DNA from 2 places in the Cupriavidus sp. YAF13 genome. Region 1 is predicted to be linked to the other one. Evidence: riboswitches for the same ligand, from Rfam matches in the RefSeq annotation. Region 1 holds a riboswitch; the other holds the start of a gene.
The links. A riboswitch is a leader RNA that binds a small molecule or an ion and turns the genes downstream of it on or off. The one in region 1 is predicted to bind glycine.
Positions count from the first base shown of each region.

Region 2: another riboswitch for glycine. It lies ahead of AB4061_RS04175 (D-amino acid dehydrogenase); the one in region 1 lies ahead of gcvT (glycine cleavage system aminomethyltransferase GcvT).

Region 1 covers NZ_JBFRDD010000019.1:16,685-25,973, forward strand. The annotation lists gene AB4061_RS16955 (ATP-binding protein) at 1-336, opposite strand, end outside; gene AB4061_RS16960 (response regulator) at 308-1,039, opposite strand; gene AB4061_RS16965 (hypothetical protein) at 1,469-2,101, shown strand; gene AB4061_RS16970 (intradiol ring-cleavage dioxygenase) at 2,091-2,807, shown strand; gene AB4061_RS16975 (UvrD-helicase domain-containing protein) at 3,074-5,170, opposite strand; gene AB4061_RS16980 (glycine zipper 2TM domain-containing protein) at 5,399-5,629, shown strand; glycine riboswitch at 5,718-5,805, shown strand; glycine riboswitch at 5,827-5,977, shown strand; gene gcvT (glycine cleavage system aminomethyltransferase GcvT) at 6,076-7,203, shown strand; gene gcvH (glycine cleavage system protein GcvH) at 7,304-7,684, shown strand; gene gcvP (aminomethyl-transferring glycine dehydrogenase) at 7,785-9,289, shown strand, end outside.
Region 2 covers NZ_JBFRDD010000003.1:146,280-165,629, forward strand. The annotation lists gene AB4061_RS04120 (Bug family tripartite tricarboxylate transporter substrate binding protein) at 1-369, opposite strand, end outside; partial or broken gene AB4061_RS04125 (GMC family oxidoreductase) at 596-1,297, opposite strand; gene AB4061_RS04130 (LysR substrate-binding domain-containing protein) at 1,186-1,728, shown strand; partial or broken gene AB4061_RS04135 (MFS transporter) at 1,806-3,039, opposite strand; gene AB4061_RS04140 (DMT family protein) at 3,064-3,354, opposite strand; gene AB4061_RS04145 (DUF3313 domain-containing protein) at 3,701-4,366, shown strand; gene AB4061_RS04150 (paraquat-inducible protein A) at 4,624-5,274, shown strand; gene AB4061_RS04155 (paraquat-inducible protein A) at 5,271-5,915, shown strand; gene AB4061_RS04160 (PqiB family protein) at 5,902-7,572, shown strand; gene AB4061_RS04165 (PqiC family protein) at 7,566-8,180, shown strand; partial or broken gene AB4061_RS04170 (isochorismatase family protein) at 8,396-8,839, shown strand; glycine riboswitch at 8,946-9,042, shown strand; gene AB4061_RS04175 (D-amino acid dehydrogenase) at 9,211-10,479, shown strand; gene AB4061_RS04180 (DUF3772 domain-containing protein) at 10,505-12,955, opposite strand; gene AB4061_RS04185 (helix-turn-helix domain-containing protein) at 13,393-14,310, shown strand; gene AB4061_RS04190 (MFS transporter) at 14,478-16,070, shown strand; gene AB4061_RS04195 (response regulator transcription factor) at 16,197-16,595, opposite strand; gene AB4061_RS04200 (response regulator transcription factor) at 17,382-18,008, shown strand; gene AB4061_RS04205 (acyl-CoA dehydrogenase family protein) at 18,133-19,290, shown strand.

The DNA.
Region 1 (9,289 bases):
CCCGAGGCCATGGGCCCGGCGCGGGCGGCGTGGCGGCACTGGAGCCCCAGCTGTGCCCTGGCCGTTGTCCGCGCGCGCCTCGGCATCCGGCGGCGGCGGGAACGCGCCCCGCTGGCCCTCTTCACCCGGAGGCGGGGGCGGCGGCATATCGTCGCCGGGGACGAAGGTGAACCCGGTATGCCCCGGGCGCGGGAACACGCTCTCGATGACCGTGACGCCGAGCAGGTGCACGGCCAGCATGATCGCGGCCATCACCAGGAACAGCCGGATGAACATGGAGTCGTGGCGGGCCACCCAGCCCGCGCGCTCAGGCTTCGACGGCGCCGGTGAAGACATAGCCCTCGCCTCGGACGGTACGGATCAGCGTTGGGTCGCGCGGATCGTCGCGCAGCTTCTGGCGCAGGCGCGAAACCAGCAGGTCGATGCTGCGATCGAAGACATCGAGATCGCGGCCGCGCGCCTGGTTGATCAGCAGCTCGCGATCCAGCACGCGGTTCGGATGCTCGATGAACGCCAGCAGCAGCCGGAATTCCGCATTGGACAACGGCACCACGGTTTCCTCGCCATCCACCAGCTGGCGCAGCGTGGTGTTGAGGCGCCAGTTGCCAAAGCGCAGTTCATGGCCGCCCGGCACCGCCGGGCGCTTCACGCCGCCGCCTCGGGCACGGCGCAGCACGGTGTGGATGCGCGCCACCAGCTCGCGCATCTCGAAGGGCTTGGTGACGTAGTCGTCGGCGCCCACCTCCAGCCCGACCACGCGGTCGGCCAGCTCGGTGCGCGCGGTGAGCATGATCACCGGCAAATCGCTGCGCTCGCGGATCTCGCGGCACAGCGTCAGGCCGTTTTCGCCACGCAAAGAGAGGTCGAGCACCACCAGGTCGTAGTCGCGCGTGGCCATGGCGGCGCGCATGGCGGCGCCGCCTTCGGCGCCGTCGGCTTCGATGCCAAAGGTGGATAGGTACTCGGCCAGCATGGAGCGGATCTGCGGATCGTCGTCGACGATCAGCAAATGAAGGGGCGAGGCGGGAGAATGGTCCATCGGGTTTCGTCGTGCTTTGCAGCGGTTCGCCGCGTCGTTCGCGGCAGGTTGGTGCGCCGGCAGGCCGGTATTGCCGCGGATTGGCGGGGCGGATCAGGGCGGCCCGGCAAGCCGCCGCCAGGGATTCACTCTACCAGCCCGGCGCGGCGGCCTGATAGGCAGGGTGTGGCCGCTTTGTACCGGGCTTGATACAAAGCGGCGCGCCCGGCGGCCCGCTTTGTACGGCATTGCTTCCGCGCGCTGACCAAGCGCTCAAGCAACGGCGGGCGGGCCTTTCTACTATGGCATGTCGTTATCCCGCCGCTTTTGTGCGTGCCAGTTCCTGACCGGCAGGCCACGGCAGCCCGGCGCCCCCGCTATGCTTGAAACCATCGGCATCACGTTGGCAATCCCGGGCCTCTCCCCGCATGACCTCCATGGAGAATCCTTGTGACCCAGCCCCAAGCCTTGCTGCCCCGCATCCGCTCCTTGTTGTCCCTTGCCGTGCTGTGCGGCGCCAGCGCCTTGACGCTGCCGGCGCACGCACTGCAGACCAGCCCGCAGGCAATTGCCGGCCACGGCCGGCCGGCGGCACCCGCATCGCTGCGCGAAGCGCTGGCGCTCACGCCCGCCCAGGCCAGCCTATGGCAAGCCGCCCTGGACGGGGCGCGGGAAGCGCATGCGCACGCGCTGGAACTGCAGGCGCGCTTTATCCGCGAAGGCGGCGGCCCCGGCCAGCCAGAGGGGCCCGAGTCGTCGCTGCGCGCCCGCGCGGAGCGGGAAGACCGCCTGCACGACGCGCTCGACAAGGATCGCCGCGCTGCGCGCGATCGCTGGATCGCATTTGAGGAAAGCCTGGATGCCGGCCAGCGCAAGCGCCTGCGCGACATGCCGGAGGTCCGCCTGGCGGGTGCGCCGTGGGGCGCATTCGGCCCCGGCCCCCACCCTTTCCCCGGCGCCATGGCAGGCGGCATGCCCAGCCTCGGACCGGCGCCCATGCCCTGCGCCTTCGGCGCGAACGGCCCATTCGGCGTACCCGGCGCTGCGGGGCTTCACCAACAAGGAGCGCCAGATGCCCAGTAAGTCCCTCGACCTCGCAGGCCCGATCGCAGCTAACGGCGGCCGCCGCCGCTTCCTCGGTGGTGTACTGGGAGGATCACTCGGTGCCGGGTTGATCGGGCTGGCGGGCAACGCCGCCGCGCAGCCTGCCGCCTGCCTGCTCACGCCGGCCCTGACCGAGGGCCCGTTCTATATCGACCAGGCGCTGGTGCGCAGCGATATCCGCGATGGCCGGCCGGGCCAGTTGCTGCGGCTCCGGCTGCGCGTGGTGGACACCGACCGCAGCTGCACGCCCGTGGCCGGCGCGCTGGCCAGCATCTGGCATTGCGATGCCGGCGGCAGCTACAGCGGCTACGACCAGGGCAGCATGCACGCCGTGCCCGCCAGCCCCACCCGCTTCCTGCGCGGCGTGCAACCTACCGGCGCCGATGGCGCCGCGCAGTTCCTGACGATCTACCCGGGCTGGTACGCGCCGCGCGCGGTGCATATCCACTTGAAGATCCATCTCGGCAAGACCGAGGTACTGACCAGCCAGCTGTTTTTCGACGATGCGCTCAGCCGCGAGGTGCATCTCCAGCATGCCGCGTATCGCGCCCGAGGCGCTTCGCCAGTGCAAAACGCGCAGGACGGCATTGCCGGCACGCGCCCCAACCTGCTGCGGGTACGCCGCCTGCGGGATGCGGCCGGCACGCTGGAAGGCGAATTCACCCTGGGCATCGCGCGCGCCTGACGGCCACGGGATCTGCCGGATGGATGCCCTAAAAAAACGCCCCCGTACCCAAGTGCGGAGGCGCTGAACAGGGAAGAAGTCGGGCGTGTTGCCCGGCCACGCTGCTCCGAAGGGACGGAACGGCGCGGCGCCTGGTCCATACGTCGGGCCAGGCACCGGCGATGTTAGACAGACATCGGACGGGGGTCATGTCCCGCTTGTAGGCCAATGTATCGACTTTGTACGATTGGCACCGGGATGGGGCACGGAACGCCCGCCGGGGCCAGTCATGCCGAGGTCTTGCCGGGCGTTCCCAGCAAGGCCTTGAGCCCGGCCAGGCGGTCCTTGGGGCTCATGGCGGGCGTCTCGTCCTTGATCGCGGGCGCCTCTTCTAGCTTCATCTCGCCGATAAAGCGCGAGGGCTCGCAAGAGTAGGTATCGCGGGCGCGCTTGCGCTTCTTGCACCAGCTCAGGTGCAGGCTGCGCTGCGCACGCGTGATGCCTACATACATCAGGCGGCGCTCTTCCTCGATCTTTTCGTCGCTCATGTCTTCGTCTTCGCGGCAGTGGGGCAGGATGCCCTCTTCCACCCCGACCAGGAACACGTGCGGATATTCCAGCCCCTTGGAGGCGTGCAGCGTTGACAGGCGCACCGCGTCGGGATCTTCCTCGCGGCCTTCGAGCATGCTCATCAGGGCCACGGTCTGGGTCAGCTCCAGCAGGTTCTTGCCTTCGTCGCCAAAGCCATCGGCGGTGTCGAAGCCGGTGGCCTCCTCGCCCTCGCCCGAGGCCTCGGGCTTGGTGCCCTTGCGCTTGAGCCAGTCGAGGAATTCCAGCGTGTTGGTCCAGCGCGACTGGGCCTGGCGCTCGTCGAAGGTGTCGTACAGGTAGGCCTCGTAGTGGATGCCTTCCATCATGTCGTCGAGCACCTGGGTGGCGGGATCGCTGGCCGCGCGCCCGGCCAGGCGCACCATGGCCTCGCAGAACACCCGCAGCGGCTCCAGCTGGCGCGGCTGGAGCTTGCCTTCGATGCCGCCCATCATGGCGGCCTCGAACAACGACACCTTGGCCTGACCGGCGAAGGTGCCCAGCACTTCCAGCGTGGTGTTGCCCACGCCGCGCTTGGGCGTGGTGATGGCGCGGATGAAGGCCGGATCGTCGTCCGGGTTGGCGATCAGGCGCAGGTAGGCGCAGATGTCCTTGATCTCGGCCTTATCAAAAAAGCTCTGCCCGCCCGAGAGCACATAGGGAATGCGCTCGCGGCGCAGGATCTGCTCGAACAGGCGCGCCTGGTGGTTGCCGCGATACAGGATGGCGTAGTCACGGAATTGCGCGCGCCGCTCGAACTTGTGGGCCGACAAGCGGAACACGACCGACTCCGCCTCGTGCTCCTCATCGTTCATCGGGTTGACGGCAATGGGGTCGCCCATGCCGTGCTCGCTCCACAGCTTCTTGTCGAACAGCTTGGGATTGTTGGAGATGACCGCGTTGGCCGCCTCCAGGATGCGCACGGTGGAGCGGTAGTTCTGCTCCAGCTTGACCACCTTCAGATCGGGGAAATCGGTCTGCAGCAGCTTGAGGTTGTCCAGCGTGGCGCCGCGCCAGCCGTAGATGGCCTGGTCGTCGTCGCCCACCGCGGTGAAGGCCGGCGCGCGCAGGTGCGAGCCGCCGGCGAGCTGCTTGAGCAGCTGGTACTGGCAGGCGTTGGTGTCCTGGTACTCGTCCACCAGGAAGTAGCGCAGCCGGTTCTGCCAGCGCAGGCGCACCTCTTCGTTGCGCGCGAACAGCTCAGCCGGCAGGCGGATCAGGTCGTCGAAGTCCACCGCCTGGTAGGCATGCAGCGTAGCCACGTAGTTGCGGTAGATCAGCGCCGCCTGGTGATCGTCGGGGTTGTCGGCCTGGGCGATGGCGGTTTCGGGATCGACCATGCCGTTCTTCCACAGCGAGATGGTGCTCTGCACGCTGCGGATCAGCTTCTTGTCGGTGGAGGCGAGCTGCTCCTGCACCATGCCGAAGCAATCGTCCGAGTCCATGATGGAGAAGCGCGGCTTCAAGCCCACGTGCTCGGCCTCGGCGCGCAGGATCTGCACGCCCAGCGAGTGGAAGGTGCTCACCGTGATCTGCTTGATGGGGATGCGCTTGCCCTCGCGCGTGGTCTTGCCTTCCATCAGCTTGGCGATCCGCTCCTGCATCTCCTTGGCGGCCTTGTTGGTGAAAGTCACCGCCGCGATGTGCTTGGGCTGGAAACCCTTGTCCTCGATCAGGTGGGCGATCTTCTGCGTGATCACCCGGGTCTTGCCCGAGCCGGCGCCGGCGAGCACCAGGCAGGGGCCGTCGAGGTAGCGAACGGCTTCGGATTGGGCAGGGTTGAGTCCGTGGGTCATGCGTGGCGGGAAGTGACGGATGTGCAGCGTGGAGGCGCGCGCTGGCTGGGCGGAGGGTGGATGCTAACACGCGGCCGAGGCACCTTTGCGGCAATGAAAGTGGCTCGGCAGGGAGGAGGTAACACTTCGTAAGGTCCGGATCCATGGGCATGCCGGCACCGTCTAACTTACATGTCCGCACGTGTGCGCTCCGTGCCGGATGCATGTCACGATACATTGGAGCGAATCATGAAAACCCTGCAATCCCTGGGCAAGGTCGCCTTGATCGGTATCGCGGTAGCGAGCATGGCCGGCTGTGCCGACATGACTCCCAAGCAACGTAACACCGCGATCGGTGCCGGCGTGGGCGCGGTCGGCGGCGCGGTGCTGACCGGCGGTGATGCGCTGGGCACGCTCGGCGGCGCCGCGGTTGGCGGCGTGATCGGTAACGTCACGACTAGCAACCCTCACAGGAGGTAGGCGAGCCGCCCGGCCCTTGCGCCGTTCCCATGGCGCCGGGGTCGGCGCGGACCGCGTTGACAAAGCCTGGGAGCTCCCGTAAATTGCGCGCATCCGACCGGGAGAGCGCGCAGATCTTGCGCCGCCGAAGGGGTATCACCCGAAAACTCTCAGGCACCATGGACTGGTTGGATCGGCTTGCAACATGCACACGATGCACGCCGTACTCTGGAGAGCGGCACCCGCCACTGATCGATCCGTCGACAGCATTGGTGAGCGTGCCCACCGAAGGGGCGCGCAAGGCTAGGGTTTCCAGCAATTGGGATCCCGCCTTGTAATCTCTCAGGTATCGAGGACAGAGGGGTCATCCGCCACAGCGGATCTGGCAGCGCTATGGCGCGCCGAATCCTGCGGCGGATGGCCCTTTTTCGTTTTCGAACCGAGATTTGCCTTCCCCCGAGGATTCCATGACGCTCCAGGCCACGCCCCTCAACGCCATCCACCGCGCACTCGGCGCCCGCATGGTCGACTTCGGCGGCTGGGACATGCCGGTCAACTACGGCTCCCAGATCGAGGAACACCATGCCGTGCGCAGCGATGCCGGCATGTTCGACGTCTCCCACATGTGCGTGGTCGACCTCAAGGGCGCCAATGTGCGCCCCTTCCTGCGCGGCCTTCTGGCCAACAACGTCGACAAGCTGCAAACGCCGGGCAAGGCGCTGTACTCCTGCATGCTGGATGAGAAGGGTGGCGTCATCGACGACCTGATCGTCTATTTCTTCGCCGAGGACGACTTCCGCCTGGTGGTCAACGCCGGTACGGCCAATGACGACATCCAGTGGATCGCGGCACGCAATGCCGCCACCGGCAGTGGCGTGGCCATCACCCCACGCCGCGGCGACAACGCGCCCGAAGGCGTGGAGCCGCTGGCTATCGTCGCCGTGCAAGGCCCGAACGCCCGCGCCAAGGTCTGGAGCGCCTTCCCCTCCACGCAACCCAGCGAAGCCCTGAAGCCGTTCAATGCGCTGGTCGTGCAGGATTCCGCGCTGGGCGAAGTCATGGTGGCGCGCACCGGTTACACCGGTGAAGACGGTTTCGAACTGGTGGTGCCCGCTGCGAATGTGGCTGGCCTGTGGGAAAAGCTGGTCGCCGAGGGCGTGCACCCGGCGGGCCTGGGCGCGCGCGACACGCTGCGCCTGGAGGCCGGCATGAACCTGTACGGCCAGGACATGGATATCCACACCTCGCCGCTCAATGCCGGCCTGGCCTGGACCGTGGACCTGCAAAGCGAACGCGACTTCACCGGCAAGGCGGCCCTGGTCGCCGGTGGCCAGGCCCAGCAGTTCGTCGGGCTGATCCTGCGCGAAAAAGGCGGCGTGCTGCGCGCCCATCAGAAGGTCATCACCCCCGCTGGCGAAGGCGAAATCACCAGCGGCACCTTCAGCCCCTCGCTGTCCCAATCCATCGCTTTTGCCCGCCTGCCGCGCGACGTGGCCATCGGCGCCGAAGTGCAGGTCGAGATCCGCGACCGCAAACTCGCCGCGACTGTGGTTAAACTGCCGTTTGTGCGCAATGGCAAGGCACTCGTGAGCTGAACGCTCGCACCGGTCACAGCGCGCCCGCCGGCGGTTACCCCGTCGAACATCGACATCCCCCGGCTGGCGCTGAATAACAAATTGAATCTGGAGCAATCCCATGAATTTCCCCGCCGACCTGAAATACACCGAGTCCCATGAGTGGGTGCGCGTCGAAGCCGACGGCACGCTGACCATCGGCATCACCGACCACGCGCAGGACGCGCTGGGCGACATCGTCTTCCTGGAACTGCCGGAAGTGGGCAAGTCGGTCGGCGCCGGCGATGCGCTGGCCGTGGTGGAATCGGTCAAGGCCGCATCCGACATCTACGCGCCGGTGGCAGGCGAAGTGATCGCCATCAACGACGCCGCCGCCGCCTCGCCGGAAAGCGTCAATGCCGACGCCTTCGACGCCTGGCTGTTCAAGCTCAAGCCGGCCAACAGCGACGACGTGAACGGCCTGATGTCGGCCGACGCCTATAAAGCCAACGTCGGCGCCTGATGCCAGATCGTCATTCCCGCGCCACGGGAATGACGGATAAAGAATGCCGCGACGCGGACCGGGCCGACCACCCGCCGCACGCTCCCACGAGATTCTTGCCATGAACGCCCCCCTGCCCATGACTGCCGCCCAAGTTGCCCGGCCCACGCTGGCCGAACTGGAGGCGCGCGACGCCTTCGCCTCACGCCATATCGGCCCCGACGACGCCGAACAACAGCACATGCTCAAGGTGCTGGGCTATGACAGCCGCGCCGCACTGATCGACGCCGTCATCCCCGCCGCCATCCGCCGCCGCGACGGCATGCCGCTGGGCGAGTTCACCGCGCCGCTGACCGAAGAAGCCGCGCTGGCCAAGCTGCGTGGCCTGGCCAGCAAGAACCGCGTGCTCAAGAGCTTTATCGGCCAGGGTTACTACAACACGCTGACCCCGGGCGTGGTGCTGCGCAACATCTTCGAAAACCCGGCCTGGTACACCGCCTACACGCCCTACCAGCCCGAGATCTCCCAAGGCCGCCTGGAAGCCATGCTGAACTTCCAGCAAATGGTGACCGACCTGACCGGCCTGGACATCGCCAATGCGTCGATGCTGGACGAAGGCACGGCGGCTGCCGAAGCCATGACGCTGCTGCAGCGCGTCAACAAGCACGCCTCCACCACCTTCTATGTCGCGGACGACGTGCTGCCGCAAACGCTGGAAGTGGTACGCACCCGCGCGCTGCCGCTGGGCATCGAAGTCAAGGTTGGCCCCGCTGCCGAAGCGGCCGGCGCCCATGCCTTTGGCGTGCTGCTGCAGTACCCCGGCGTGAACGGCGATGTGGCCGACTACCGCGCCATCGCCGATGCGGTGCACGCTGCCGGCGGCCTCGTGGTGGCTGCCGCCGACCTGCTGGCGCTGACCCTGATCGCCGCGCCCGGCGAGTGGGGCGCCGACGTGGCGGTTGGCAACTCGCAACGCTTTGGCGTGCCACTCGGCTTTGGCGGCCCGCACGCCGGCTACATGGCGGTCAAGGATGCCTTCAAGCGCTCCATGCCCGGCCGCCTGGTGGGCGTGACCATCGACGCGCAAGGCAACAAGGCATACCGCCTGGCCCTGCAAACGCGCGAGCAGCATATCCGCCGCGAGAAAGCGACGTCGAACATCTGCACGGCACAGGTACTGCTGGCTGTGATGGCCTCGATGTACGCCGTGTACCACGGCCCGCAAGGCCTCAAGCGCATCGCCCAGCGCGTGCACCGCCTCACGGCCACGCTGGCCGGCGGCCTGGAGCAACTGGGCTACGCGCGCACCAACGCCACCTTCTTCGATACGCTGACGCTGGAAACCGGCTTCAACACCGAAGCCCTGCACGCTTCGGCAACCGCCCGCGGCATCAACCTGCGCCACGCCGGCGCCACCCGCATCGGCATCTCGCTGGATGAGACCGCCTCGCGCGAGGACGTCGTCGCCCTGCTGGAAATCTTCGCCCACGGCAAGCCGGTGCCGGGCTTCGATGCACTCGAAGCCGCCGCGCTAGACGCGTTCCCGGCCGGCCTGGCGCGCCAGAGCACCTACCTGACGCACCCGGTGTTCAACACGCACCATGCCGAGCACGAAATGCTGCGCTA
Region 2 (19,350 bases), on a different contig from region 1:
AAGCGGCGTGAAGCTCTTGGCCGGGTCGTAGTTCAGGTTTTGACGAATCGTCGGGTTCAGTGTGAGCGTGGTGCTCGAGCCAAGCAGCAGCGTGTAGCCGTCTGGCGCAGCCTTAGCCACCTGGGTGGCGCCGATCGCCGTGCTGGCACCGGGCTTGTTCTCGACCACGACGGCCTGGCCAAGCTTTTGCGAGAGGCCCGCCGCAAGCAGTCGGCCCAGCACGTCTGTGGCGCCGCCGGCGGCAAACGGCACGACCAGCTTGATCGGACGGTCGGGATAGGACTGCGCCTGCGCAGCGACCGGCGCCGTGGCCAGCATCACCGTCAGGCCGGTGCCTACAAAAAGGGGCTTCAGAGAAATTTTTGTCATCGGTGGATCAACTCCCTGCCTACGGTTCGGAAATACGGTTCAATTCAGGCGAGCGCCTTGAAATGATCAAGCGCCGCTCTTGGTATGGCCACGCCGATCACTCCGAACGCCCGCCCGTTCCCGGGCAGAACAGTGTTCCATACGTGGGTCGACATTCGATGCAAAAACCAGCCTTGCCTGGGTCAGGTTTGGATGCAAATCGACAACGGGGAAACCGTTTTAGGCGCTAGGCTGCGTCACGAATCCATCCAGCAGCTCTTTCTGCCATCATCAAGGTTGGGCTATTCGTATTGCCGCTGGTGATCGTTGGCATTGCGCCAGCATCCACGACTCTTAGGCCTTCCACTCCGCGGACCCGCATCCGTGAATCGAGAACCGCCATTCGGTCCTTGTCATCGCCCATCTTGGTCGTCCCGACGGGATGGAAGATCGTCGTTGCTATGTCGCCGGCCAGGCGGGCGAGGTCGTCGTCCGTCTGGAATTGGCTTCCAGGTTTCCACTCTATAGGGGAGTACCGCCGCAGTGCGTCCTGAGAGGCGATGTTCCTTGCGACCCTGATAGAGTCGGCTGCAACCTTCCTGTCGGTCTCTGTTGTGAGATAGTTTGGCGAAATCGCCGGTGCCACCTTGAAGTCGGGGCTCTTGAGCTTCACGGTTCCCCGGCTTGTCGGATTGAGATTGCAAACGCTTGCTGTGAACGCAGGGAACGCATGCAGCGGTTCACCGAATGCTTCCAGAGAGAGCGGCTGTACGTGGAACTGAATGTTGGGCCAGATTTGGTCTGGCGAGCTCGAGGTGAATACGCCTAGCTGTGAAGGTGCCATGCTCATGGGGCCACTACGCCGCGCCACATATTCCAGCCCGATCTTCGCTTTGCCCCAAAGACTGGCAGTCAGATGATTCAGCGTCTTGGCGCCTTCGATTTTGTAGCCATGTCTGGCAGCAACCCTTGTTGCAGTTTTCCTATCTCGTCGTAGGACCGCGTAACTGGGCAGCCAAGATACATGGCCAGGACTGGCGCGGACTAGCTGGCCTTCCGTGGCTGAAGACGCCGCCACAATCAGTCCATCATCGCTTGCTCGCATCGGTCTTCGGCCCGGGTTCCATGACCGGCGTAGAGCCTGCGCGGGTCGCCATGGTCGATCAGGAGGCGTCCATGATTGACTTGGTCAAGTCCGGTATCGGGTTGTCACTCATGCGTGACTCGATTGCCATGCGTGAACAACAGGAGCACGGACTAGTCGTTGCCGATCAAGCGAAACTCGACTGTGTACTCACATTCATTTGCTTGCACAGTCGCCGTGAGGATTCTGTCGTTGAGGCTTCGCGAAGCGCTCTTGCACGTGCTTGGTCGTTGTAGCTTGCCGTACCTCAACCTGATCCACGTCCAGCTTGATCGTTTCGAAGCCGGAAGCTATCGTCCGATCGGACGCGTGATCAGGGCGCGATCCCGAGACCATTTCGGCACAGCCGCGATGACATGCTGAAGCGGTAAACGACGAGTCCAATGGCAGCGATGATGCTCAGAGCGACAAAAGCGGCGCTATAGCCAAAATGATGCGCGACCCAACCAGCGAGCGCGGAACTCATTGCTGCGCCCAGCCCCTGGATCGCCATCACGGCGCCAAGGCCTGCATTGACGTGCCCAGTGCATTGCAGGATACGAGCCACGAGTCCTGGCAACGCGACGCCCAGCAGGCCCGCCCCGATCCCATCGAGGACTTGCACTGGAATCAGTGCCCAGGGTGATTCCCAACCTGCGGCAATCAGGCCGCGCAGCGGCAGAGCCAGCATAGCTGCCATGATCAGCGACCAATATCCGTGACGGTTGGCATACCGCCCAGCCAATAGCGCCACGGGAATCATGACCAGTTGGGCCACGACGATGGTCGTTGCCGTAAAGACGCTCGGGTCGGCCAGTCCGCGAGCGACGGCCGCTTGCGCGAACAAAGGCAGCATCGCAGCATTGCCCAAGTGGAACAACAGCATCGTGACTGCAAGCAGGCGCAAGTCGCGCGAATCCAGCAGGGCCCGTAGCAAAGGGGGGGCGGAACGTTGTCTCGCGCAGAAGAGTTTGGACCGGACTCACCGCCACGGGCCAGTTCGTGGTCGATATCCTGCGGTCGAATCTTCCACAGACAGGCGAGTGCCGCGCACGCCATCAGCATCATCAGAACGAGCACGGCGGAGAGCCCCCAGCGGTAGCCCGCGAGCCCGGCCACTGCTGCCGCGGCCACATTGCCGGCATGGTTCCAGGCCTCGTTGATGCCCAACTGCCGGGGCACGTCTTTCTGGCCGACGATGCCCAGGGTCATGCCATGACGGCGGTACCCATCAATGCACCAGCAACGGCCGTGACGATTTGCGAAGCGACAGCAATGCCGAACGAAGGTACCTTCCACAAGACCATCGTGGCGAGAATGAGCACGATGGTGCTGCCCGCCAGAAGCAGTCGCTTGTGGCGTGACGCATCGACCCATGCACCCATTGGCGTGGTCGCCAGCACGCCTGCAATGCCGCCCGCAGCCATGACGTAGCCGATGTCATCGGCTCGCCAGCCGCGGCCGGCCAGAAGCACGCCGAGGAACGGCCCCAGTCCGTCACGGACGTCGGCCAGGAAGAGGTTCAGGCCAGAAAGCCACCTCCGCGAGCTGGCGTGCGTCGAGGGCATGAAAAGCATTGCCATCATCGTTTCCTAGTGCAATGGGCCTTTGAAAACGAAGAAGGCACCCAAGCAGATGAAGCCAAAGCCCAGCAGATGGTTGAGTGTGAGCCGCTCGCCGAGATAGACCACGGAAAAGACGGCAAAGACAACCAGCGTAATGACCTCTTGCATCGTCTTGAGTTCTGCAGCGCTGTAGATGGCGTGACCGATCCTGTTGGCGGGAACCGCGAAGCAGTACTCGGCCAGGGCGATTAGCCAACTCACCAGCACCACCAGGTAAAGCGGGCGGTCGCCGAACTTGAGGTGGCCATACCAGGCCATCCCCGACCTCCCTCCCTGGCTTGTCTTCGGTCACCTGTTGGCTCCAAAAAAACAAACCGACTGTATTGTTTGCAAATTGATTGCGAGACGCTATACTGCGTCGCAAGGCAGCTCTCGCTACGTCACAGTCCTGCACTTCCGTGGATCACGCTAAACACCGGCGCTTTCTGGCGCTGTGGATGCGTGCGCCTGTCTGCAGCGGGGAGGGGCTGCTTCACAGTTCAGGAAACAGAACCAGAGTCGACCATCGCTTGGATTCACAAGCATGGCGCATCCACTAAATGGCCTCTGACCTCGCATTCCATAGCGAACGTGGTCCGTCGGCAAATCAATGAAGGGATTTCAAATGCTCGCCTCCAATACAACGAACCGACTCCTGCTGATCGCACTATTTGCCGTGGTCATGACGGGTTGCGCGAGCACAAAGCCCGTGGCCTATTCCGGCATTTCATCGTCAACCGTGCTGACAACCAACGCCAAAGAGGAAGCCGAGCGCATGCCGTATAGCTATGCGACGGCGGTGGACTGGCGGAAATACACGTCGGTCATCGTTGACCCGGTTGAAATCTACAAAGGCCGCGACCATCAGTTCGACGATATGTCTGCTGACGATAAAGCCGCGCTCGCGAGCTACATGCAATCGCAATTTTCCGAGAAACTGAAAACGCGCTTCGCGATCGTGAACAGCCCGGCCCGGGACACGTTGCGCCTGAAGCTGACATTGACCGGTGCGAGCGCCACTACCCCAGTCCTCGGGCCGTTGTTGCGCTTCGACATTGCTGGCGGGCTCTACAACGGGGTGCAGGCAATCCGGGGGCGAGAGGGCGCGATGACGGGCTATGTCATCTACGCCGTCGAGATCTTCGATGCGCAGAGCAATCGGCTTCTCAAGGCGTACATCACCAAGCAATACCCGAATGCCATGAACGTTGTCGCCAATTTCGGCGCATTGACTGCGTCCAAGACCGGCATCGACAAAGGCGCGGACGCGCTCGTGGAACAACTCCGGTGACCACGTCGCCGCCACGCGTCACGCTTGCCGGCTGGCTTTAAGCCGGGCAGCAAGCGGCATCCGCCGGAGCTGAGTCATGGACCTCAGGAGTTGTGCCGCCATTGTCGTCGCATGGGTGGCGCTTTGCATTGGCTGCGGCTGGATAGCTGGCCGGATGGCGCAGTGGCTGGCAATGCCGTGATCCGCGTAGTTGAGCACAACACATGCCGCTTCTCTTTGCCATGCGCGAGTCTGCCTTGCGCCTGCGAGCTACTGCAATGCCCCCGTTTACAAAGCAAGACGTGTCGGCTCGCCCAGCGAGCCTCGCGCACCTGGTCGCCTGCAAATACTGTGACGCTGTCCATCAGCGAGCTGGTCTCGCCGAGGGCGAACGCGCACTGTGCCGACGTTGCGGCGGTCTGTTGTATCGCCAGAGTCAGCGCGCCTATCACCGCCAGCTGCCGCTGGTGGTGACCGCACTGGTTCTTTTCATTCTCTCGGGCGCCTGTCCCATCGTCGAGATGGATCTCAAGGGCGTGCGCTCGCAGACCTCGCTGTGGGGCGCGATACAGGCCCTCTCGACCGGCCAGATGGTGCCGGTGGCGATCCTGGTGTTCGCTACCACCATCCTGTTTCCTTTGGCCGAGATGCTGATGCTGCTCTACCTGCTGGCCCCGATGGCCCGGCGCCGGGTGCCGCCGGGATTCGGTCGTCTCGTCCGCGCCATCCAGCAGGCCAGGCCGTGGGGCATGCTCGAAGTCTTCATGATCGGCGTGCTGGTCACACTGGCGAAGCTCTCGACCATTGCCCAGGTGCTGCCGGGCGTTGCGCTGTGGTCGCTCGCTGGGCTGATGATCGTGCTCGCCGTGATGCTCTGTTTCGACCCGCGCGACCTCTGGCGGTACCCGGGGGAGCAAACGCCACGATGACAATCACGACCGCTACGACCGCTACGACCGCGGCCTCGCTGGGCCTGCTGTCCTGCCACGCCTGCGCCGCGCTCAGCCCGCGCGATCTGGCGGGCGAACCCTGCCCGCGCTGCGGCGCCATCTTGCACCATCGCAAGCCGCAGAGCCTGACCCGCGCCTGGGCCTTCCTGCTGGCGGCCTACATGCTCTATATCCCTGCCAACCTGCTGCCGGTGATGGTGACGCAATCCATCTTCGGCACGCAGCGCGACACCATCTTCTCCGGCGTCATCTATCTGTGGATGTCGGGCGCCAGGCTGCTCGCCATCATCGTACTGATTGCGAGCATCGTCGTGCCGCTCTTGAAGCTGGCGATCCTTACCCTGTTGCTGATCACCGTGCAATTGGGCTCAGGCTGGCGCATCCACCAGCAGACCCGCCTCCATGGCCTGGTTGAGCTGATTGGACGCTGGTCGATGCTCGACATCTTCGTGGTCGCGCTATTGGCTTCGCTGGTACGGGCCGGCACGCTGGCGACCATTGTTCCGGGCGGCGGGGCGATTGCCTTCGGCTCCGTGGTAGTGCTCACGATGATGGCTTCACTAAGTTTCGACCCACGCCTGCTGTGGGATTCGCTGGATGCAAGTCATGTCCGATCCTGAGGCATCCGTGCCGCTTCTGCCTTCTTCCACCTTGCTGCCGCCACCACAGCCGCCGATGCCCGGGCCGGAACGCCGGCAGCGGGGGCGCTGGATACCCTCGCTCGTCTGGCTGGTCCCCATTGCCGCTGCCGTGATCTCGCTGTGGTTGCTGATCCACACCTTGGCCGAGCGCGGCCCAACGGTCACGGTGAGCTTCCGCTCGGCCGACGGACTCATCCCCGGCAAGACCCCGGTGCGCTATAAGGCCGTGGATATCGGCCTCGTCAAGTCACTGCGGCTGGCGCCGGACCGCTCGCATGTCGTCGCGACGATCGAGCTGACTAGCGACGCCGAGAGTTTCTCGAGCCAGGACACCCGCTTCTGGGTGGTGCGCCCGAGGATCGCCGTCTCTGGCATCTCGGGCCTGGAGACGCTGGTGTCCGGCTCCTATATCGGCGTGGACGCCGGCAGGTGGGCGGTGCGCAGACGCGCCTTCACCGGGCTGGAAGCACCGCCTGTTGTCACCACCGATGCCTCCGGCACGCAGTTCGTGCTGCGCGCCGCGGACCTTGGCTCGCTCGATATCGGCTCTCCGGTCTACTACCGGCGTGTGCAGGTCGGGCAGGTGGTGGCCTATCGGCTCAATCCCGATGGCCGTGACCTGTCCGTCCGGGTGTTCATCAACAAGCCCTATGACCAGATGGTCACCGTGGATACGCGCTTCTGGCACGCCAGCGGCGTCGATATCAAGCTCGACTCGGGCGGGTTCAAGCTCAACACGCAGTCGCTTGCCACGATGTTGCTCGGTGGCGTTGCCTTCCAGGCGCCGGACGATGCCAAGGCTGCAGCAGTGGCAGGAGAAAACACCCAGTTCATGCTCGCCAGCGACCAGGCCAACGCCTTCAAGGCCTCCGACGAGCTTGCGCCCACGCTGGCCGTGCTCTACTTCGACCAGTCCGTGCGCGGCCTGTCTCCCGGCGCTCCGGTTGACTTTCGCGGTATCGCGGTGGGCCAGGTTCGATCCATCGGGATCGAATACCAGCGCGACAAGAAGGCCTTCCGCATGCCCGTCATCGTGGAACTATATCCTTCCCGCATTGGCTTATCCGCGCGCGACCTCGCGGATAAGCCCCACGCCAGGGGCATCGCCGATGTGCTGAACAAGCGCGGCCTCCGGGCGCAGCTGCGCACCGGCAACCTGCTGACGGGCCAGGTCTTTGTGGCGTTTGATTTCTTCGCTAACGCGCCACCGGTCAAGCTCAGCCTGGACACCCCCGTGCCCGAGCTCCCCACCATACCCGGGGCATTCGACGAACTGCAGGCCAAGTTGGGGGACATCGTTTCCAAGCTGGACAAGGTGCCGTTTGAGCAGATCGGCCAGGACCTCCGGACCACGATGGCGTCACTGGACAAGATGCTGAGCAACGCCGACAAGCTGGTGGCCCAGGTCAACGGCGACGTGATGCCGCAAGTCGCCACCGTGCTGCGGGATGCGCACCAGACACTGCAGGTGGCCAATGGCGCGCTCGACGCAAACGCGCCGATGCAGCAAGACGCGCGCCGCATGCTGCAGGAGTTGACGCGCACCGCCATCTCGCTGCGCACCTTGACCGATTATCTGGAAGGGCACCCGGAAGCCGTGGTGCGCGGCAAGACGGAGCAGGAGGCACCATGGTGAGGCGCTTCAATCCGCTGCGGCTGGCCGCGGGTGCGGTGATCGCCTTTGCCGCTGCTGTGCTGGCCGGCTGTGCTTCGCCGCAGGCGCGGTACTACACGTTGTCGCTGCCGGCACTGGCGCGTCCCGCGGCCACGCCAGCGCCCGGCCAGGCCACGGCGCCTGTGTGGATCGAAGTGGCACCCGTTCGCGTGCCGGAGCGCGTCAACCGGGTCAATCTTGTCCTGAGCGACGGCAATGGCAGGCTCAGGCTATTGGCGCAGGATCGCTGGTCGGCATCGCTGCCGGATGAGTTTCGGGACGCGCTGTCCCAGCGATTGCAGGCGAGCCTGGGCGCGGTCGATGCCTACCAGCATGGCAGGTCCGGCGCGGAGCCGCTTTACCGCGTCAGCGCGGAAGTGGTGCAGATCGATGCCCAGATCGACGAACGCGTCAGCGCCATCGTCAACTGGACCGTGCGCCGAATGCCCGATGGCAGGGTGACGGTGGGCCACACACGGGCGGAGTTGGCCGCGCCGGGTGGCGTGGACGGCGTTGTCGCTGGCTATCAGCAGGTAGTGGTCAACGCTGCTGCCGATATCGCGGCGGCTGTGCGTTCGCTACGGCTGTGAGTCTCGCGCGGCGTGGCCTCTGTGGCGCATCGCCTGGTGCCTCAAAATATCAATCAATAAAATTGAACAAGTTATCCGACGAACTCATCACATCGACGGCCGGCTCTGCCATAAAGTTCAACCTATGGACGGATCGGCGCCAAAGACGACGTTCTAAATAATTCAACCATGTAGCCAAGTGGCCAAATAGCCAAGTAGCCAAGGAGAGAGAAATCATGACCAACGCCAAGCTCGAAGTCCTGACCCCGCAAAACAGCCAGCTGATCTTCATCGACCACCAGCCGTAGATGGCCTTCGGCGTGCAGTCAATGGACCGCCAGGCGATGAAGAACAACGCGGTCGGGCTGGCCAAGGCGGCCAGGATCTTCAATATCCCCACCACCATCACCACGGTGGAGAGCGAGTCTTTCTCCGGCTACACCTACCCCGAACTGCTTGACGTATTCCCCGGCCAGCAGACGCTGGAACGCACCTCGATGAACTCGTGGGACGACCAGAAGGTGCGCGACGCGCTGGCCGCCAACGGCCGCAAGAAGATCATCGTGGCCGGCCTGTGGACCGAGGTTTGCAACACCACCTTCGCGCTGTCCGCGATGCACGACAGCGACTACGAGATCTACATGGTGGCCGACGCCTCCGGCGGCACCAGCAAGGAAGCTCCCGCCCGCTGAAATTCGCGGCCTGAACCCGCAGGGAACTTCCCCAGGCAGTCAGACTAGTGCTAAAGTTCCGAGCCATGCCACCTGGTATTACCCGGCGGCATGCAAAGTGATATCGGGAGAGACTGCCTAGCCAAGCGCCGGGCAGCGCCGAAGGAGCAACCGCCCCGGAAACTCTCAGGCAAAAGGACCGGTATCACGTTTGAACTCTGAAGAACCCCGGCGCTCGTCAGCCGGCGGTACCGAAGGAGCAAGCGATCCTCGCCACCCCCAAAGTGGCGTATCGTGAATCTCTCAGGTCAAGGACAGAGGGGGCGTCTTTTGTGCATGCCGCGCAAGAGGCTCCCATCCGACGTCCTGGAACCATAGAGATGAAAACAATTGCCGTTATCGGTGGTGGCATCACCGGCGTGACCACTGCCTATGCGCTCGCCAAACGCGGTTTCTCGGTCACGCTGCTCGAAAAACACCGCTATGCCGCCATGGAAACCTCGTTCGCCAACGGCGGCCAGCTTTCCGCTTCCAACGCCGAAGTCTGGACACACTGGTCCACCATCCTCAAGGGCATCAAGTGGATGCTCAAGAGCGATGCGCCGCTGCTGGTCAACCCGCGCCCGAGCTGGCACAAGCTGTCCTGGTTCGCCGAGTTCATCGCCGCCATTCCCCATTACCGCAAGAACACCATCGAGACCACGCGCCTGGCAATTGCCGCGCGCGACCACCTGTTCTCCTGGGCGGCGGCCGAAGGCATCGATTTCGACCTGAAGAAGGAAGGCATCCTCCATATCTATCGCGACAAGGCGGGTTTCGAGCATGCCGGCAGGGTGTCCAAGCTGCTGGCCGAGGGCGGGCTGGAGCGCCACGCCGTCACGCCGGAAGAAATGCGCGCCATCGAGCCGACCCTGGCCGGGCAGTACTACGGTGGTTATTTCACCCAGAGCGACTCCACTGGCGACATCCACAAGTTCACCAGCGGCATGGCCGCGGCCATCGACCGCCTGGGCGTGCGTTGCCTGTACAGCCAGGATGTCCAGTCGGTCAGCACCGATGGCCGGCAGGTCACCATCGTCAGCAGCGATGGCCAGCAGGCCGAATCGCGCGTGTTCGACGGCGTGGTTGTCTGTGCCGGCACGGCCAGCCGGGCGCTGGCGGCCAGCCTTGGCGATCGCGTCAACATCTATCCGGTCAAGGGCTATTCGATCACCGTCAACCTGAATGACGCGCAAAGCCAGGCGGCCGCGCCCGTCGTGAGCCTGCTCGACGACGAGACCAAGCTGGTCACCAGCCGCCTGGGCGTTGACCGCTTCCGCGTGGCGGGCACGGCGGAGTTCAACGGCTACAACCGCGACATCCGCGCCGATCGCATCCGCCCGCTGGTGGAGTGGGTCAACCAGTGCTTCCCCGGCGTCAGCACGCGCAGCGTGGTGCCCTGGGCCGGCCTGCGGCCGATGATGCCTACCATGCTGCCGCGCGTGGGCCGGGGCCGTGCGCCCTGCGTGTTCTACAACACCGGCCACGGCCACCTGGGATGGACGCTGTCGGCGGTCACTGCGGACATGATCGGCGATGTGGTGCAGCAAGCCATGGGCGCCAGGCGTGCGCATGGCGTGCAGGACTCGGTGGCGCTGGTGACTCCGTAACGGGCCGCGTAAGGGGCCGGACGCGTTACGCGCCAAGCGCGGCCATATTCTCCACCCGCAACGTCTGCGGGACCGACAGCGAGATATCGGCCGCGCGCAGCCGCTTCAGTATCTCGAACAACAGGTCGCTCTTGGTCGCGGTGGCGATCCGGGGGCTGCCGACGTAGCCCGTCACGCTAAGCGTGATTCCGTTCGGCGCCAGCTGGCTGAACGTGACGGATGGCGCGGGCTTGTCGAGGATCGCCTCATTTTCCCGATAGGAGTCGAGCAGCAGTTCGCGCACCTGTTCGGGATCGATGTTCAGCGGGAAGGTGAGCAGCAGCGTCGCGACGCCTTGCGTGCTGTTGCTCATCGTCACGTTGCGCAGGTTCTGCGAGATCAGCTGCGAGTTGGGCACGATCACGGTCGAGCGGTCGCCCAGCAGGATCTCCGTCGCGCGCACGTTGATGCGCTTGATGTCGCCCTCCACGCCGCCGATGCTTACCATGTCGCCGACCTTCACCGGGCGCTCGGTCAGCAGGATGAGCCCCGACACGAAGTTCTTGACGATCTCCTGCAGGCCGAAGCCAATGCCCACGGACAGCGCGCTGACGATCCAGGCCAGGTTTTCCCATCTGACGCCCAGCAGCGACAGCGTCAGCAATACGATCAGCACATAGCCGATGTTGCTGAACAGCGTGATGAGCGATGCGCGCAGGCCCGCTTCCATGCAGAGCTTCGGCAAGAGTTCCGCGTCCAGCCAGCGCCGCACCGAGCGCAGCAGGTAGGTGCCGACCGAGAGTGCGATGACCGCGTTCAGGATGCGGTCGGGCATGATGTTGAGGCTGCGCAGCCGCTCGCCGCCGAGCATCGTCAGCAGGCTGTTGAGCAGGTCGCTCGGCGTGGTGCCGAAGCCGCCGGTCAGCAGCGCGATGACAGCCACCAGGAGCAGCAGGCTGGTGCCGATCCCCGACAGCACCGTCGACGCCTGCGCGAGATGGCTGTCCCCGAGTCCGAACAACTGCTTGATGACCTTGCCGCTTGGATGGTGCGCGCTGAACACGCTTTCGCAGACGTCGCGGGTCAGTTGCGTCAGCAAGTACAGGCTGCACAGGACGATGTCGATCCAGACAAGCTCGTAGGTCAGGAAGCGCGCGAACGTGATGTAGCCGATCAGCAGCGCCATCAGCGAGGCGACGACCGTCATCGTGACGCTAGCGTGGATCAGGCCGGCAAAGGTGGAGCGCGCTTCAGGCCGCTCGCCCGCCGCGGCGAGCTTCGTGCGCACGCGGTTGGCGCGCAGCAGCGCTGCGCCGATTGTCAGCACCACCACAAGCGACACCAGGCCGCGGCCTAGCAAGGTCACCTGCAGGCTTGTGTCCGCGGTCCGGTTGAGTTGCTCGAGTGTGCCGGCGATCAGCAGCAGGCCCGCGAGGACGCTAGGGAAAGGACGCATCGCCAGCGCGACCTTGTCGGCTAGCGCGGGCACGCGCCATGAGGGATGGCGCGTGCACAGCAATGCCCGTCCCAGGCCCGCGATCAGCGCGCTTGTCAGCGTCAGCTTGCCGAGTTCGCTGATCAGGTCTTGCACCTGAGCAGGCAGTTCGTAGTGCGGGGCGAAAGCAAAACACAGAACCTGTACCGCGATGGCGGTCGCCGCGACCGTCGCGAGTGCCGTTGCAAGCGCGAGTGCGCTGCGCCGCAGCCGGCTCTCGGGCAAGCGCGTCAGGCAGAACCATGCCAGCGCCCGCTCGAGCAGCCGTCGGCCGATGGTCCAGACGCTGATCGCAAGCAGCAGAAGCAGGGCGGTGATGGCTTGCCGCCCGGGCTGCCAGGCCAGGTCCCACAACGGGGTGACTTGTCTTTTGAACGCGTTCAGCCGCTGCTGGTCCTCCGGGCTTGGCGCGAACAACGGCTCCCAGAATGCCATGCTGAGAATGCTGGGCGAGCGCAGCGCGAGCTGGTTCTTCAAGCGGCTGCGCTGCAGCTTGGCGATCTGCTCGGTCAGGTTGGTGACATTGCCCTTGACCTCGGCCGCTTGCTTCAGTCCGCTGTCCAGTTGGGCCTTGCGCGCGTTCAGGTCCGCCCGCTGCTGTGCGACGGCAGCGGCCTCCGGCGTGGTGCCGGCGGCGGGTGGCGGCCCGAGCACGTCGAGCTGTGCCTGCAACTGCGCACGCTGGGGCGTGAGCGCAGCGCTCAGCTTGTCGACGTCGCTTGCCAACTGGTGGATGGCGTCATCCAGCCCTTCGAGCTGCGTGCCGCTGGTGGGCGACGACGCCAGTTGCTTGATGCGGTCCTGCTCGGTCTGGAGGCGTTTCAGCTCGGCAACGGCATCCGCGTGCGATGGGGGCTTGGTGGCGGGCGCATCCGCGTTCGAGGTGGTGTCGGCGGCGGCTGCTGCGGCTGCAGCGGCGGCTGCGGCCGGGAATGCATTGGGGGTCAGGTGCAATAGCGCAACCAGCACAAGGCTCAGCACGAACCTGGGGAGTTTGCTCATAGAAAGGGAAAGATCCTTACTGATCGGCTTGCCGGGCCGGCAATCGCGCAGGTTCGCGTGGATTGCCATGGCTCGTCAGACGGTCGATGACCGGGGGGCGACGATCAGGATGTTGGACGACCGCGCGGCGATCGAGATGGGAGTCGATCGGAGCGCCAGGGAGGCGATCTTGCCGGCATGTGCTCAATAGTCCGTCGGACTACTGGCGATGCCGCGTGATTGGCACGTCGCTTGATACGGGAGAATGGCTTGAACGAGTCTGAATTATACAGAAGGCATCGCGCGCCCTTCGTTTTCAGCTGGCAACAGGCGCTTGCGTCACTCGATCTGTATCATCCAAAGTTCCACGCGAGCTGCAACCAAGCTCTGCTATTCTGGTTGGCCGCTGCTGCCGCGGCGTGGGTTTTCATGGTGGTGGTTTATTCTTGTGTGAAATCATGTCCGTCAACGCCAATGCCGCAATCCCGCTCCCATCCCACGGATCGCTTGACGCATTCGGGTGCGCCGCGGAAAAGCTCTCCAAGGATCAGAAGCTCGCCGGCAGCGAGATCCGGTTTTTCCGCAAGAGCTCGCCCGGCGAGAAGGCGAGCCAGGTTATCACTTCGGCGTCGAATCGTGGCTTTCTGGTGGGGGTTTCGCTGTGCACGGGACATCGCCGCCGGGTGTTTCATGAGCGCCGCGCGAGCACCCACGAATTTGAAAAGAACTCCATCTATATCCGGAATTTCTTTGAAGACTATAAAGCCGATTTTTATGGTTATTTCGATTTCATCCTGCTGGAGATTTCCCGCACCTTTATCGAGCGCACCAGCGCGGAACTAGGCCGCTCGCGCATCCTGGGGCTGCGCAGCGCGGCGGGAGAGCAAGACCAGGTACTGGCGCATCTCGCCCAGGCGGCGGCGCCGGCACTGAGCCACCCCGAGATGGCCAGCAAGCTGTTCGTCGATCAACTGGGCTTCACGATCGGGACCTATCTCGTCGAGCACTATGGGCATGGATCCGTCGCCACGCCCAAGACGAACCGGTTGCTGTCGCAACGCAGCGTGGCGATGGCCAAGGAAATGCTGATCGCCAAGATCGATGGCGATCTGTCCATTGCGGACGTCGCCGACGCCTGCAACCTGTCGCGTAGCCATTTCACCCGTGCCTTCCGGGATACGACCGGCCAGACACCCTATCAGTGGCTGGCGGCCCAGCGCCTGGAACGCGCGCGCGGCCTCCTGCGCGAATCAGGACTCTCCCTGGCGGAAGTGGCCATGGCTTGTGGCTTCTCCGATCAAAGCCATTTCACCCGCGTGTTCTCGCAATCGGTCGGCGTCTCTCCCGGCAACTGGCGCCGCAGGGTTCACGCCTGAAGCGCTGGGCGCAAGGCCACTGCGTCGGCGCCGATGCTAGCCGGTGCCGAGGCACAACGCAACTGTCCCTTGGTATGGGTAGACGGCGCTCGCTGTGCTCCACACAATGCGGCTGTGCCACCGTTGGCATTGCCGCCGGCAGTGCCTGAGCAACTTGCGACCAAGCCATGAATGACTCTCAAGCCGCCGCTGCCGGCTCGCCGTGGAGCCCGCTGCGGCACAGCACGTTCCGGATGTTGTGGATCGCCACGGTGGCGTCCAACGTGGGCACCTGGATGAACGACGTGGGTGCCAGCTGGCTGATGACGTCGCTCGATCCCGATCCCCTGATGGTCGCCCTGGTGCAGGCAGCGGGCAGCCTGCCGATGTTCCTGTTCGCCTTGCCGTCCGGGGTGCTGGCCGATATCGTCGACCGGCGCAAGTACCTGATCCTCGCGCAGCTTTGGACGCTGGCCGTGGCGGCCACGCTGGGTGTGCTTGCGCTCACCGGCGTGGTCAACGCGCATGTGCTGCTGATTGCTGCGTTTTTGCTGAGCACCGGCGCGGCGATGAGCTCGCCACCGTTCCAGGCCATCGTGCCAGATCTGGTCGACAAGGCGGACTTGCCGCCGGCCATTGCGCTGAACTCCCTGGGGATCAATATCAGCCGTGCGATCGGCCCTGCGCTGGGCGGCCTGATCCTGTCGTTCTCCGGGCCCGCGGTGGTCTTTCTGCTCAACGCGTTGTCGGTGCTGGGCGTGACGCTGGTGCTGTACCGGTGGAAGGCCGAGCCCGCCCGGCGGAACCTGCCGCCCGAGCATTTCGTGTCGGCGGTGCGTGCCGGCCTGCGGTACGTGGAGGCCGCGCCCCTGCTGCGGGTCGTGCTGGTCAGGGCGCTCGCGTTCTTTCTTTTCGGCAGTGCCGGCTGGGCGCTGCTCCCGCTGGTGGCCCGGCGGGAACTGGGCCTTGGCCCGGGCGGATATGGCTTGCTGCTGGCCAGCATCGGCCTGGGCGCCGTCGGTGGCGCCCTTGTGCTCCCCAAGCTGCGCGGCCGGGTCTCTGCCGATCGCATGGTGGTGCTGGCTAGCTTGCTGTTCGCGCTGAGCTTGCTCGCGCTGGCCTATGTGCGGCATTTCTGGCTGCTGGCGGCGGCACTGCTGTTTGCCGGGCTGGCGTGGATCGCGGTACTGTCCACGCTCAATGTGGCCGCCCAGCGCAGCGCCGCGGGCTGGGTCAAGGCACGCGCGCTGGCGGTCTACCTGACCGTGTTCTTCGGCGCCATGACCGCGGGGAGCGCGCTATGGGGCAAGACTGCCGCGCTGCTGGGCATCCCTGTTGCCCTGATGCTGGCGGCAGCGGGGCTGGCCCTTGCGTGCGCCACTGCGCTGCGGTGGCGCCTGGGCATCTCGCCGGACCTGGACCTGGCGCCTTCCGGTTTTCTGCACCCGGGCGAGCTGGACGTAGCCCACGACCGTGGGCCGGTGATGATCTGCGTGGAATACGAGGTCGCGCGCGAGGATGTGGCAGCGTTTGCCAAGGCCGTGCAGGAGATGCGCCGGATTCGCCGCCGCAGCGGTGCGCTGTCCTGGGGTGCCTACGAAGACCTGGCCGCGCCCGGACGCTTCATCGAGACCTTCCTGGTGGAGTCGTGGCTGGAGCATCTGCGCCAGCACGAGCGTCACACCATGAACGACAAACTGATCCAGACGCGCGTGCATCGCTTTCACCGCGGTGCCGCGCCGCCCGTCGTGCGCCACCTGGCCGCACCCGACGGCAGCTGACCGCACCTGCGCCGGATCTGGGCGGGTGGCGTCCCGGCGCGGCGGCAAGGAAACCGCCCGGGCCCAGGGCAAGCCGCTCGTGGCGCATGCCGAGCGCCAGGGGCATCACGCTTTCGGACATCGTCTTCAGTCTCCTGGCCGCGGCCCGGAATTGGCGCTTCGCGCCAGCACATTCCCGATGCAACGGATGATGTCGGTTTCCATGAACGGTTTGCTGAGAAAGCAGACAGCGCCGATCGCCTCGGCGCGTTGCCGGCAGTGCTCCTCGGGGAAGGCCGTCATGAAGATCACCGGCGTGGCCAACCCGCGCGCGCGGAGGTGTTCGCAAAGTGCGAAGCCGTTCATCGCCGGCATCTGCACGTCGGCGATCAGGCAGGAAATGGATTCGATGGTGTTTGACTGAAGCAGATCGTTCCCGCTCGCATAAAGCTCGACGCTCATGTTGAAGGAGCGGAGCAGGCTTCCCAGGGCTTGTCGGACAGCAGCATCGTCGTCGACGATGGCGATCACCGGGTTAGCGATCACACGGTGTTCCCCCTTTTGTCATGAGCGGTGAAGCGGTGACGAAGCGGTCGGAGGCCCCCATCGCTTGCTTTGAGGATAGCGCGCTGTCACGCTCAGTGGAATCATACGGTGGTATTGTCGGCATCGGTCAGGGGTCCCCCCCAGGCGGGCAGGGGAGAGCGGTCAGACCGCGCCGTCCCCGACGTGCTATCAGGCCAGGCCTGACCCGCGCGGCCCAGGTCTGGCGTGGCCGGGGGTAACACCAAAGTATGAGGCGACGACCCTCGCTGGAAAACGCCAGGCTGTATGCCGAGTTGCTGCGCCAGAACCAGGAATGCCAGCGGGTACAAGCCGAACTGGCGCACGTCTCCCGGGTTGCCACGCTTGGCGAGCTGGCGGCATCGATTGCGCACGAGGTCAATCAGCCGCTGACCGGTATCGTCGCGCGGCCTTCTCCTTTACCCTGCCGGTGCCGTAACCATGGCCGCGACCGTAGCCAGGGCGGCGCCGGCCGGCCATGCCCGTGGCTATTACGCCCCTTGGGCCGGCGCTGCCATCCTCTGGGGTGATGATTAATTCATATGGAATATTGGCGCGCATGAATACGCCACAGTAGACAAAAGCCGGCACAAATCGACAATACGCCGGCAAGGCAAGAGCATAGTGTGCCTGCGGGGCAGCCACACAGCGACACAGCCCCGCACAGCCCGACACAACGATTGACGTTGTCCGCGTTCTTGCTGGCGTCTTTGAAGCTGACTGGAGAAACTGACCGTGACATCTCAAAGCCTGGAGCCTGTCGAGACAATGACTTGCGACGAAGCGTTGGTGCTGGTCGTCGACGACGATGCGCTGCTGCGCGGTGCGCTGGGCAACCTGTTTCGCTCGGTCGGCATGCGTGCCGCGCTGTTCGGCTCGGCCGCGGAATTGCTTGAATACCGGTTGCCGGAAGCACCTTGTTGCCTGGTGCTCGACGTCAGGCTGCGCGGCCAGAGCGGACTGGACCTGCAGGCGCACCTGCGGCAACTGGGCATCTGTGTCCCGATCATCTTCATGACGGGCTACGGCGATATCGCCATGACCGTGGCAGCGATGAAGGCTGGCGCGGAAGATTTCATGGCCAAGCCGTTTCGCGATCAGGACCTGCTCGATGCGGTATCGGCAGCGATCGAGAAGGACCGCCGGCGACGCGAGGGAATGCGCAGGGCCCAGGGGCTTCGCAGCAGTTTCGAGACGCTGACGCCGCGGGAGTCGGAGGTGATGGCTCTGGCCGCATCCGGGCTGATGAACAAGCAGATTGCCAGCCGCATCGGCATCAGCGAGGTGACGGTAAAGATCCACCGCGGGCAGGCCATGCGCAAGATGAAAGCGCGCACGTTTGCCGATCTCGTGCTGATGGCCCAGCAACTTGGCGTCTGCCAAGTCGAATGCTAGCCGTGCAGGGATAGCCACGCCTGCATCGCAACACGCCTCGCGCCGGGACACCTGCCTCGCCTACAATTTCTTCTGCATGGCCGCAATGGCCCAATCAGAAGACGAAGCAAGGCGAGGCAAGATAATGGACTTCAGTTTGACTTCCGTTCAACAGGATCTGCAGGCACGCACCCGCCAGTTCATCGCGGACCACGTCATGCCGATGGAGCGCGATCCCCGGCAAACGCCGCATGGCCCAACCGAGGACTTGCGCGCGGACCTGGTGGAAAAGGCAAGGGCGGCGGGCTTGCTGACACCCCACGCCAGCATGGAGGCCGGAGGCCTCGGGCTGTCGCACCGGGACAAGGCTATTGTTTTTGAAGAGGCGGGCTACTCGCCGCTGGGGCCGGTGGCGATGAACATTCATGCGCCGGACGAAGGCAACATCCACCTGATGGAGCTGGTCGCCACGCCGGAGCAGAAGGCCCGCTGGCTGCAGCCCCTGATCCTTGGGCACACGCGCTCGTGCTTTTGCATGACCGAACCGGCGCCAGGCGCGGGGGCCGATCCGTCGATGCTGCAAACCACGGCGGTGCGCGATGGGAATCATTTCGTGATCACGGGCAGGAAGTGGTTTATCACGGGCGCCACCGGCGCCACCTTCGCCATCATCATGGCGCGGATGGAAGACGGCACCGCCACCATGTTCCTCGCGGACATGAACCAGGCCGGCGTCGAGATCGAGCGGCAGATGGATGCGCTCGATACGTGCTTCACGGGTGGGCATGCCGTGGTGCGTTTCGATGGCCTGCGCGTCCCCGAGAGCGACGTGCTCGGCAAGCTTGGCGAAGGTTTTCGCTACGCGCAGCTGCGCCTGGCCCCGGCGCGGCTGACGCACTGCATGCGCTGGCTCGGGGCGGCCCGGCGCGCGCATGACATTGCGGTCGACTATGCGCGGCAACGCCTTGCGTTTGGCCGGACCCTGGTGGAGCATGAGGGCGTGGGATTCATGCTGGCCGACAACGAAATGGATATGCACACCGCGCGCCTGGCCATCTGGCACTGCGCCTGGGTGCTGGACCGGGGCGAGAAGGGGCGCGACGAGTCCAGCCTGGCCAAGGTGTATTGCTCGGAGGCGCTGTGGCGGGTGGTGGATCGTTCCGTGCAGGTGCTTGGCGGCAGCGGGGTGACGGACGAAACCATTGTCGCGCGCATCTTCCGCGACATGCGCGCCTTCCGGATCTACGATGGTCCCTCGGAGGTGCATCGCTGGAGCATGGCCAAGCGGATAGCGCGGGGCTGAGCCGCTTTCAGCGTGCAAGGTCGAACAGTAATGCACTGATGCACTGATGCACTGATGCAT